4 regions of the Streptomyces sp. NPDC001599 genome follow, and region 2 is predicted to be linked to each of the others. Evidence: riboswitches for the same ligand, from Rfam matches in the RefSeq annotation. Region 2 holds a riboswitch; each other region holds the start of a gene.
The links. Region 2 has a riboswitch for cyclic di-AMP ahead of ACFYZ3_RS32655 (M23 family metallopeptidase). Riboswitches for the same ligand answer to the same signal wherever they lie in the genome.
Positions count from the first base shown of each region.

Region 1 (2,189 bases), on a different contig from region 2:
GCGCGCAGGTGTACGACGCCGGCGCGCACCGGATGCTGTGGTCGGTCACCCTGGACCGGGAGCTGGCCGAGACGGCGCTCGGCAAGATCGAGGCCGAGGTGGGCCAGGTGCACGCCGCCGTGGACCAGGACGGCGTCGACGGGCTGACGCTCATCGAGCCGGGCTACCTGATGCCCCACCCGACGCTGCCCGCGGTGCGCGTCGAGCGGCGTGCGCAGCTGTGGTCCACGCCGATCAGCAAGGTGCTGCTGCGCCACCCCGAGCTGACCGACGACGAACTGGCGGCGACGGCTCGCGCGGTGGTCGGTTCCCTCGCGACGGTCACCATGTCGGGGCCCGGCACGGTGGAGCTCCAGCCCTGCGGCATCACCAAGGCCACCGGCCTGGCGCTGGCCGCCGAGCACCTTGGCATGGAGCGGCGGCGGACGATCGCTTTCGGGGACATGCCCAACGACATCCCCATGTTCCAGTGGGCGGCCCACGGTGTCGCCATGGCCGACGCCCACCCCGAACTCAAGGCGGTGGCCGACGAGGTCACGACGACGAACGAGGACGACGGCGTGGCCGTCGTCCTCGAGCGGATCTTCGGTACCTCTTGATGCACTGCCTCGTGATGCACTGCCGCTCGGTGCGCTGCCGCGGCGGTGCTGCTCAGTACGCGCTGAAGACGTTGTCCATCGAGCCGTAGCGGTCGGCCGCGTAGTTGCAGGCGGCGGTGATGTTGGCGACCGGGTCGTACGGGTCCCAGGAGGTGCCCTCGACGTGGTACGCCTGGAAGGTCGGGTCGATCACCTGGAGCAGGCCCTTGGACGGGGTGCCGTTGATCGCGTTGATGTCCCAGTTGTTGATGGCGAGCGGGTTGCCGGAGGACTCACGCATGATGTTGCGGTGAATGCCCTCGTAGGTCCCGGGGATGCCGTGCTGGGCCATGATGTCGAGCGACTCGCGGATCCAGCCGTCGAGGTTGTCCGGGTAGGTCGTCGTGGCCGCCGTGGTGGCGGTCGTGGCGGCGGCCGGGGTGGCCGCGGAAGCGGTGGTGGCGCCGATGAGCGGCAGCGCGAGCACCGCGGCACCGGTGCCGGCCACGGCGAGCTTGCGGGCGAGGCGGCTGGTGCGGGCGTGACGGTTCAGACCGTTGGCAGACATGCGGTGTCCCTCTCCTTACGCCTACGAGGTGAGCTGTCGGGTTCGGGCGGGGAGGTGCCCGGCCGTGCCCTGACGGGTACGGCTTCACCCCGAGCCGCTCCGGTGGTGACCGGTGCGGCGACTTACCTGGGTCCCCCGCTCCTGCCTGCGAGTTTGTTGGATGGATGACTGTGCGACGGGCGGTGGCAGGATTCGGCGTCCACCCGACAGGCCGGGAACGTATGCGAGAGCACATGTCCGGAACAAGTGCAGGAATCACCCAACGTGCCTGTTGACCTTGGTCTGGGGCCTTTATGGCTCTTGATCATTTGCTGTCGCCAATCCCCAACTGGCTTGCGGGGCAAAGGGAGGGCACAGGTTCCGACGGGGTTGCCTCTCGGGTGTCGGGAGTGAGCCAACTCACTGGCTTCAACAAGCACGGCAAATGGGGCATTAACCCCAACTAGGAGCCAACCGACCGCAGGTGGGGACGGCTTCGGGTGTCGAGCCGGGAGGGGCGGGAAACGGGGAGAGGGAAGCGACGGGAAACGGGGAGGGGGAAGCGGCGGGAAAGGGAGTGGGGAGAGAGGGGGCAGGGAGCGAGGAAGCGGGGGGACGGGGGAGGGGGCAGGTGTGTCGATCGGGTGACGTTCTCGAAGTGCGGGCCGTTGGGAGGAGTGGTGGGATCTTCGGTGGCGGCTTCGGCCCGTTCGCCCTCCGGCTCCGGCTCGTCCCCTCTGGCGATATCAACCAAAATCTGCTCATATCACCTGATCAAAAACATACCGTTCATGATCCGATACCGCCCAGCCTGTAACGGTGGGCGCTAGCGGTGATCGAAACGTGACCGGATACGCTGACTTGAGTGGTGGCAGCGACCTATCGACAAACCAGGTAATCGCCAGTAGACACCAGCAGACAGGAGACCCCTCGTGACCGTCGTCGGGCCGTTCGGGCTGAGCGTGCGGGACCAGGCTCTGGAAGCCGATGTCCAGGCCGGATTGGTTGCTGTCGAGGAAGGGTTGCTTGAGGCAACCAAAAGCGAGGTGCCGTTCATCACGGAG
Region 1 covers NZ_JBIAVA010000028.1:13,221-15,409, forward strand. The annotation lists gene ACFYZ3_RS37540 (HAD family hydrolase) at 1-599, shown strand, start outside; gene ACFYZ3_RS37545 (transglycosylase SLT domain-containing protein) at 652-1,146, opposite strand; cyclic di-AMP (ydaO/yuaA leader) riboswitch at 1,151-1,323, opposite strand; gene ACFYZ3_RS37550 (polyprenyl synthetase family protein) at 2,058-2,189, shown strand, end outside.
Region 1: another riboswitch for cyclic di-AMP. It lies ahead of ACFYZ3_RS37545 (transglycosylase SLT domain-containing protein); the one in region 2 lies ahead of ACFYZ3_RS32655 (M23 family metallopeptidase).

Region 2 (2,189 bases):
TCGCCGTGCACACCGAATGCGCCGGAATACGCATGACCGACCTCCGCCTTGATCCCCTGAAACGCCGACGATGGACGCGCTTTCAGCGACTCTAGGCCAATCAAGCCGGTATGGAATACAAAAGGCCCCGACTCGGGAAGCCGGGGCCTTTTTGTCAGACGTTCACGCCGTGGGAGCGGAGATAGGCGACGGGGTCCACGTCCGAGCCGTACTCGGGGCTCGTACGGGCCTCGAAGTGCAGGTGCGGTCCCGTGACGTTGCCGGTGGCACCCGAGACGCCGATCTGCTGGCCGGGCTCGACCGACTGGCCGACCGAGACGCCGATGGACGACAGGTGCCCGTACTGCGTGTACGTGCCGTCGTGCATCCTGATCACGACCTGGTTGCCGTACGCGCCGCCCCAGCCGGCCTCGACCACGGTGCCGACGCCGACGGAGTGCACGGACGTGCCGCTGGAGGCGTGGAAGTCGATGCCGGTGTGGCTGCCGGAGGACCACAGGGAGCTGCCGGCCTGGTAGGCGGTGGAGACGTACGAGGCGGTGATCGGCGCGACGAAGGTGTTGAGACGCTTGCGCTCCGCCTCACGCGCGGCGCGCTCCTTGGCCTCGCGCGCCTCCTTGGCCGCCTCGGCCGCCCGCTCGCGGGCCGCCTCCCGGGCCGCCTCGCGGGCGGCGGCGTCCGCGGCCGCCTGCTTCTGCGCGAGGGCCTGGGCGTCGATCTCGTCGGCTATGGAGTCGCCGATGGTGACGACCGGGGTGAGCCCGGTCTGTTCCGCCTCGGGCTCGGCGGCGAGCGCCGGAGCCGCGAGGGTGCCGACGACGCCGGTGGTGGCGAGGGCCGCGACCCCCGCCGCGCGGGCGGTGGTGCGGTGCACCCGGCCGGTACGGCGGTGCTTCCCGGTGGCGCGCGTGAACGCCATGTAGAGGCTTGTCCTTTCCTTCCCTCTCGCCTACCGGGTTAGCTGACGGGTTCGGAGGTGGAAGGTCTCCTACGGACCCCCTCGCGGTGCGCGCGGGCGTCCGATTCACCCCAGGGACTGCGATGGGTCCCCGGCTCCCCTGGCTCGCGCCGTACGGGGACTCGGCGATGACTGTCCGGTGCCGCGGATGCGGCGCACTGCCTGACGAACAGCCCGGACGACGCTAAACGCGGCTGCGTTCAATCCTCAAACGCAACAGGCTTTTTGTAGCGCACGCCACAGGGCAGACAGGCAACCACTCCCCCAATCCGGACAAACGGCGGCCCTGGTGACACACCGGTCACCAGGGCCGCCGCACGCGCGTGCCGCTACTCGGCCGCCACCACGGTGACTTCGCCGATGCCGAGGGCCTCGACGGGCTCCTTGATCTGCGCCGCGTCGCCGACGAGGACCGTCACGAGACGGTCCACCGGGAAGGCGTTCACGACCGCCGCGGTGGCCTCCACGGTGCCCGTGGCGGCCAGTTGACGGTAGAGCGTGGCCTGGAAGTCGTCGGGCAGGTGCTGCTCGACCTGGTCGGCCAGCGTGCTCGCCACGGCCGCCGCCGTCTCGTACTTCAGCGGCGCCACGCCCACCAGGTTCTGCACGGCCACATCGCGCTCGGCGTCGGTGAGCCCCTCCGCGGCCAGCTTGCGCAGCACCGTCCACAGGTCCTCCAGGGCGGGACCGGTGTTGGGGGTGTCGACGGATCCGCTGATGGCGAGCATCGCGGCGCCCGTGCCGTCCGGCGCGGAGCGCAGGACCTGGCCGAACGCCCGCACACCGTAGGTGTAGCCCTTCTCCTCGCGCAGGACGCGGTCCAGGCGCGAGGTGAGGGTGCCGCCCAGGCAGTAGGTGCCGAGCACCTGCGCGGGCCACACGCGGTCGTGCCGGTCGGCGCCGGTGCGGCCGATCAGCAGTTGCGTCTGGACGGCACCGGGACGGTCCACGATGACGACCCGGCCCCGGTCGTCGGCGGTCACCGGGGGCACGGGGCGCGGCTCGGCGGCCGAGCCGGTCCAGGCGCCCAGGGTGTCGCCGAGCAGCGCGTCCAGGTCGAGGCCGGTGAGGTCGCCGACGACCACCGCGGTGGCCGTGGCGGGGCGGACGTGCCGCTCGTAGAAGGCGCGTACGGCCGCCGAGTCGATGGCCTCGACCGTTTCCCCGGTTCCCTGGCGCGGGCGCGACATGCGCGCGTCGGCCGGGAACAGCTCCTTGGAGAGTTCCTTGG
Region 2 covers NZ_JBIAVA010000018.1:37,877-40,065, forward strand. The annotation lists gene ACFYZ3_RS32650 (GntR family transcriptional regulator) at 1-34, opposite strand, end outside; gene ACFYZ3_RS32655 (M23 family metallopeptidase) at 155-919, opposite strand; cyclic di-AMP (ydaO/yuaA leader) riboswitch at 932-1,096, opposite strand; gene ACFYZ3_RS32660 (M16 family metallopeptidase) at 1,288-2,189, opposite strand, start outside.

Region 3 (2,189 bases), on a different contig from region 2:
CATGGTCCGCCGCAGCAGCGAGCGCCTCGTCTCCGTCCGCGAGATCGCCGAGGCCGCCCAGCGTGCCGTACTGCCCGAACCCACCGAGCGGATCGCGGGCTTCGAGATCGCCGTCTGCTACGAGGCCGCGCAGGCCGACGCCTTCATCGGCGGCGATCTGTACGCCGTGCAGGACAGCGCCCGCGGCGTCCGGCTCATCGTCGGTGACGTGCGCGGCAAGGGCATGGGTGCGGTGGCCGCCGTCGCCGTCGTGATCGGCGCCTTCCGGGAGGCCGCCGAGCAGGAGGCGACGCTGGAGGCGGTGGCGCAGCGCCTGGAGCGGGCGCTGGCGCGCGAGGGCACCCGGCGCGACGGACTGGACGCCTTCGAGGGCTTCACCACCGCCGTGCTCGCCGAACTCCCGCACGGCGGCGGGACGGTCCGCATCGTCAACCGCGGCCATCCGCCGCCCCTGCTGCTCTACGGCGACGGAACCCTCGGCCCGCTGCCCGCCCACGAGTCGGCGCTGCCGCTCGGCATGGGCGAGCTGGGCGTGTGGCCCGACCGGGCGGAGGAGGTCGCCTTCCCCGGCGGCGCCACGCTGCTGCTCTACACCGACGGGCTGACCGAAGCCCGGGACGCGAAGGGCGAGTTCTACGATCCGCAGGCGCGGCTGGCCGGCCGCGTCTTCCCGCATCCGGCGAGCCTGCTCGACACCCTCGCCGAGGACGTGCGCCGGCACTCCGGTGGCGGCATGGCGGACGACATGGCGCTGCTCGCCGTCCGGCGTCCCCGGCCCGGCGATCATGATCATTGTCACGAGCCGTGACAGCGCGACCCCCCTGCGCATAACAACTGATACACCGTCAGAAGAAAGTGGCGCGAAGAGGAATACTGAGGCCGGGTCAACTCGCCCGGTTTTCACCGGTCGTGAGGCGTACGTCCCGCCCGTATCAGGTAATGATCAAGGGGAACCGCTTGGAATCGGAGCCTCGCGTCTATTAACGTTCGATAACGCAGCGCGGTCGTCCCAGCCGTCACAGAAGGCGGCTCCGTGCGCACGCGCCGAATCCCGCAAGGGAACCGGGGAACCACCACATTGGGGTGAATCGGGCGTATGCCGTCGTGGAGACACGGTCGGCAGACACCCGTAGGAGACCTTCCTGCTCCGAACCCGTCAGCTAACCCGGTAGGCGAAAGGAAGGAAAGGAGTACGCCCACGTGGCGTCCAACCGGCCTGCCCCCGAGGCCCCGTCCGCGCCCAGTGGGCACGGCACCGACACCTTCGGCTACGACGGCTACCGCGCCGAAGAGGGTCCCTGGGAGGAGTGGAATCCCACCGCGGAATCCATCCGCCCCGTACGCGGCCGGCACCGCGTGGCCAAGCAGCGCGGCGGACTGGCCCGCAGCTCCACCGTCCTCGGCGTCGGTGTCATAGCCGCCGTGGGAGCGGGCGGCATGGCCAGCGCGCAGACCGGCAAGCCCCCGGTGTCCATCTCCATGCCGGACCTGCCGAACGTCGGTTCGCTCCTTCCCGGCGACGACGAGAAGGCGGAGCCCGAGGGTTCCGCCACCCCGCTCAGCGGCATCACCCAGGCCGTCGCCGCCGACAGCGCGGCGGGCACCGACACCACCGGCGCCGGTGAGTCGCTGCGGGCCCGGATCATGGCGCAGGCCGAGCAGCAGCAGGCGCAGGTCGAGACCAAGGCCGCCGCCGAAGCCGCCGCCGCGGCCGAGAAGAAGGCCGCCGACGCCGCCGCCAAGGCGGAGAAGGAGGCCGAGGAGAAGGCCGCCGCCGCCAAGAAGAAGGCTGAGGAGGAGGCCGCCAAGAAGGCCGAGGCCGAGCGGCTCGCGAAGCTGGCCAAGCAGTACACGCTGCCGACCTCCTCGTACACGATCTCCTCCACGTTCAACCAGGCCGGCTCCCTGTGGGCCTCCGGTCATCACACCGGTCTCGACTTCGCCGCCCCCACGGGCACGCTGCTCAAGGCGGTGCACAGCGGCACCATCACGTCGGCCGGCTGGGACGGGTCGTACGGCTACAAGACGGTGCTCACCCTCGACGACGGCACCGAGCTCTGGTACGCGCACCAGTCCTCCATCAACGTCAGCGTCGGCCAGAAGGTCACCACCGGTGACGTCATCGGCCGCGTCGGCGCCACCGGCAACGTCACCGGCGCCCATCTCCACCTCGAGGTCCACACCGACGG
Region 3 covers NZ_JBIAVA010000015.1:22,798-24,986, reverse strand. The annotation lists gene ACFYZ3_RS30220 (PP2C family protein-serine/threonine phosphatase) at 1-808, shown strand, start outside; cyclic di-AMP (ydaO/yuaA leader) riboswitch at 1,033-1,189, shown strand; gene ACFYZ3_RS30215 (M23 family metallopeptidase) at 1,201-2,189, shown strand, end outside.
Region 3: another riboswitch for cyclic di-AMP. It lies ahead of ACFYZ3_RS30215 (M23 family metallopeptidase); the one in region 2 lies ahead of ACFYZ3_RS32655 (M23 family metallopeptidase).

Region 4 (2,189 bases), on a different contig from region 2:
CACCAGTCCGGGACCGTACTCGAACCATCCGCTCCGTGTCGGGTCGCGGTCCCGTGAGAAAGGGACGGCGTCGCCATGGCAGACCATCTGGAAGCATCCGTCACTCTGCCGAGCGATCCCGCCTCGGTGGCCGCCGCGCGGACCTACGTGGTGGGCACCCTGGCGGAGTGGGGACTGCCGGGCGACGCCGACCTGTCGGACACGGTGCGGCTCATCGTCTCCGAACTGGCGACCAACGCGGTCCAGCACACGTTCGGGCAGTCGCCCACCTTCACGGTGGACCTCGTCCTCGACCGCGACGAGCGGCTGCGCCTCGGCGTCACCGACAGCCATCCGCGCTTCCCCAAGCGTCTGCCCGCCGCCGTCCAGCAGGACAACGGCCGGGGCATGGTGATCATTCGCTGGCTGACCGCCGAGTGCGGCGGCAAGCTGAGAGTCAGGCCCACCCGCGAGGGTGGCAAGACCGTCTCCATCGAACTGCCCTGGACACCCCCGGGCGGACCGGTCGCGCCCGCGGGGGTGACGGCGGGACAGAACACCGCCACCCCCGCGGGCGGGCTACTTGACCCGGCCGTACCAGACGCTTGAGGTCCAGATCTTCTCCAGGCGCACCACGGCACCGGTCTTCGGCGCGTGCCAGATCCTGCCCTTCCCGGCGTAGATGCCGACGTGGTAGACGCTGCTGCCGGAGTGGAAGAACACCAGGTCTCCTGCCTTGCGGTTCCGCACGGAGACACGGCTGGTCCTGTTGTACTGCTGGGCCGCGGTGCGGGGCAGCTTCTTGCCGGCCTTCTTGAACGAGTACAGCGTCAGGCCGGAACAGTCGAACCGGTGAGGGCCGGTGGCACCCCAGCGGTACGGGGCGCCCTTCTTGGAGGCCGCGATCTTGAGGGCTTTCGTCGCATGGCTCGCCGCGGCCGCCTCGGAGGCGACACCGGGGACCACGACGGAGCCGCCCACGGCGGCGAGGGTGAGAGCCGAGGCCGTACCGGCACGGGCCATCAGCGACGGGACACGATTGAGCGCGGACATGCGCAACCCTTCGTCAGCCGCCTGTGAAGGATGACCTGTCGGATTCGGGCTGGCGAAGTTGCCCGGCCGCGGTGTGCGGCTTCACCCCAAGGATCGCCGGTACCGGTGCCTCGCGCGGAGGCGGCCGTGCCGGCGACCCGTCGTGCTCGGGTCCTCCACTCCTGCCGATCCACTTCCCTTGCGACCGGTCGTCCGGACGGCGGCAGGACTCGGCGTCCGCCCGGACCGCCCCGCCGCTGCGGCGGGGGCTTGTCGTCAGTCACGGATCTTGTCCCGCCCCGAGGGGAATTCCCAATGGAACGTGCCCTTTGTGTTGTTACGTGCCACTCGCCCGTTCGGGTCGACGCCCTCCTGTTCGAGGCGCCGCCGCGCGCGGTGACGGCCCCGGGACCAGCGGTGCAGTGGTGTGCGGCGGGGACGGAGCGCACGGGTGCCGCAACTTCGACCGGTCGCGAATCGGAGGTGTTCCTACGCCGAAAGGGGGTACGCCGTTTGGTCCGTTTCGGCCCGGGCCGATGCCTCGCGGTGTGAAGCGCCCGGAAGCGATGCGGGGTTCCTCAACTCTCGGAAGGCGGCGGGAGACCGACCCGCGCCGTCCGCCGCTCACCGTCGAGCACGCGCAGCGCCCGGGCCAGGGTGGCGTGCACCTCCGTCTCGCCCCGCCGGTGCATCAGCGTCAGCGCGTCACGCAACGCCGCCGCCTTGCCGACCAGCGCCTGGGCGGCCCGCAACCCGCGGTAGGTGTCGCCGTCCCGCCCGGGGTTGATGCGTCCGAGCAGGTCGACGACGTCCAGATAGCGGTCGATGACCTCGGCCTCGGCGCGGGTCAGTGCGGGCAGCGGGGGCAACTCGGGTGGCAGCACGGGCGGATCACCTCGCGCCGAACGAGGCGGGCGGGGTCCTGCGGCCCGGCACGATCCGGTCCGCCAGCCCGTACTCCAGCGCCTGCCGGGCGTCCAGGACCGTGTCCCGCTCGATGTCCGCGGTCACCTGCTGGGGAGTGCGGCCGGTGTGCCGTACGAGGATCTCCTCCAGTCGGGCGCGGATGCGGACCAGTTCCCCGGCCTGGACGGCCAGGTCGCTCGCCTGCCCCTGCACCGGTTCGGTGAGCGCCGGCTGGTGGAGCACCACCCGGGCGCCCGGCAGGACGGCGCGCT
Region 4 covers NZ_JBIAVA010000009.1:140,937-143,125, forward strand. The annotation lists gene ACFYZ3_RS23350 (ATP-binding protein) at 76-588, shown strand; gene ACFYZ3_RS23355 (C40 family peptidase) at 559-1,032, opposite strand; cyclic di-AMP (ydaO/yuaA leader) riboswitch at 1,036-1,177, opposite strand; gene ACFYZ3_RS23360 (hypothetical protein) at 1,590-1,895, opposite strand; gene ACFYZ3_RS23365 (ATP-dependent Clp protease proteolytic subunit) at 1,903-2,189, opposite strand, start outside.
Region 4: another riboswitch for cyclic di-AMP. It lies ahead of ACFYZ3_RS23355 (C40 family peptidase); the one in region 2 lies ahead of ACFYZ3_RS32655 (M23 family metallopeptidase).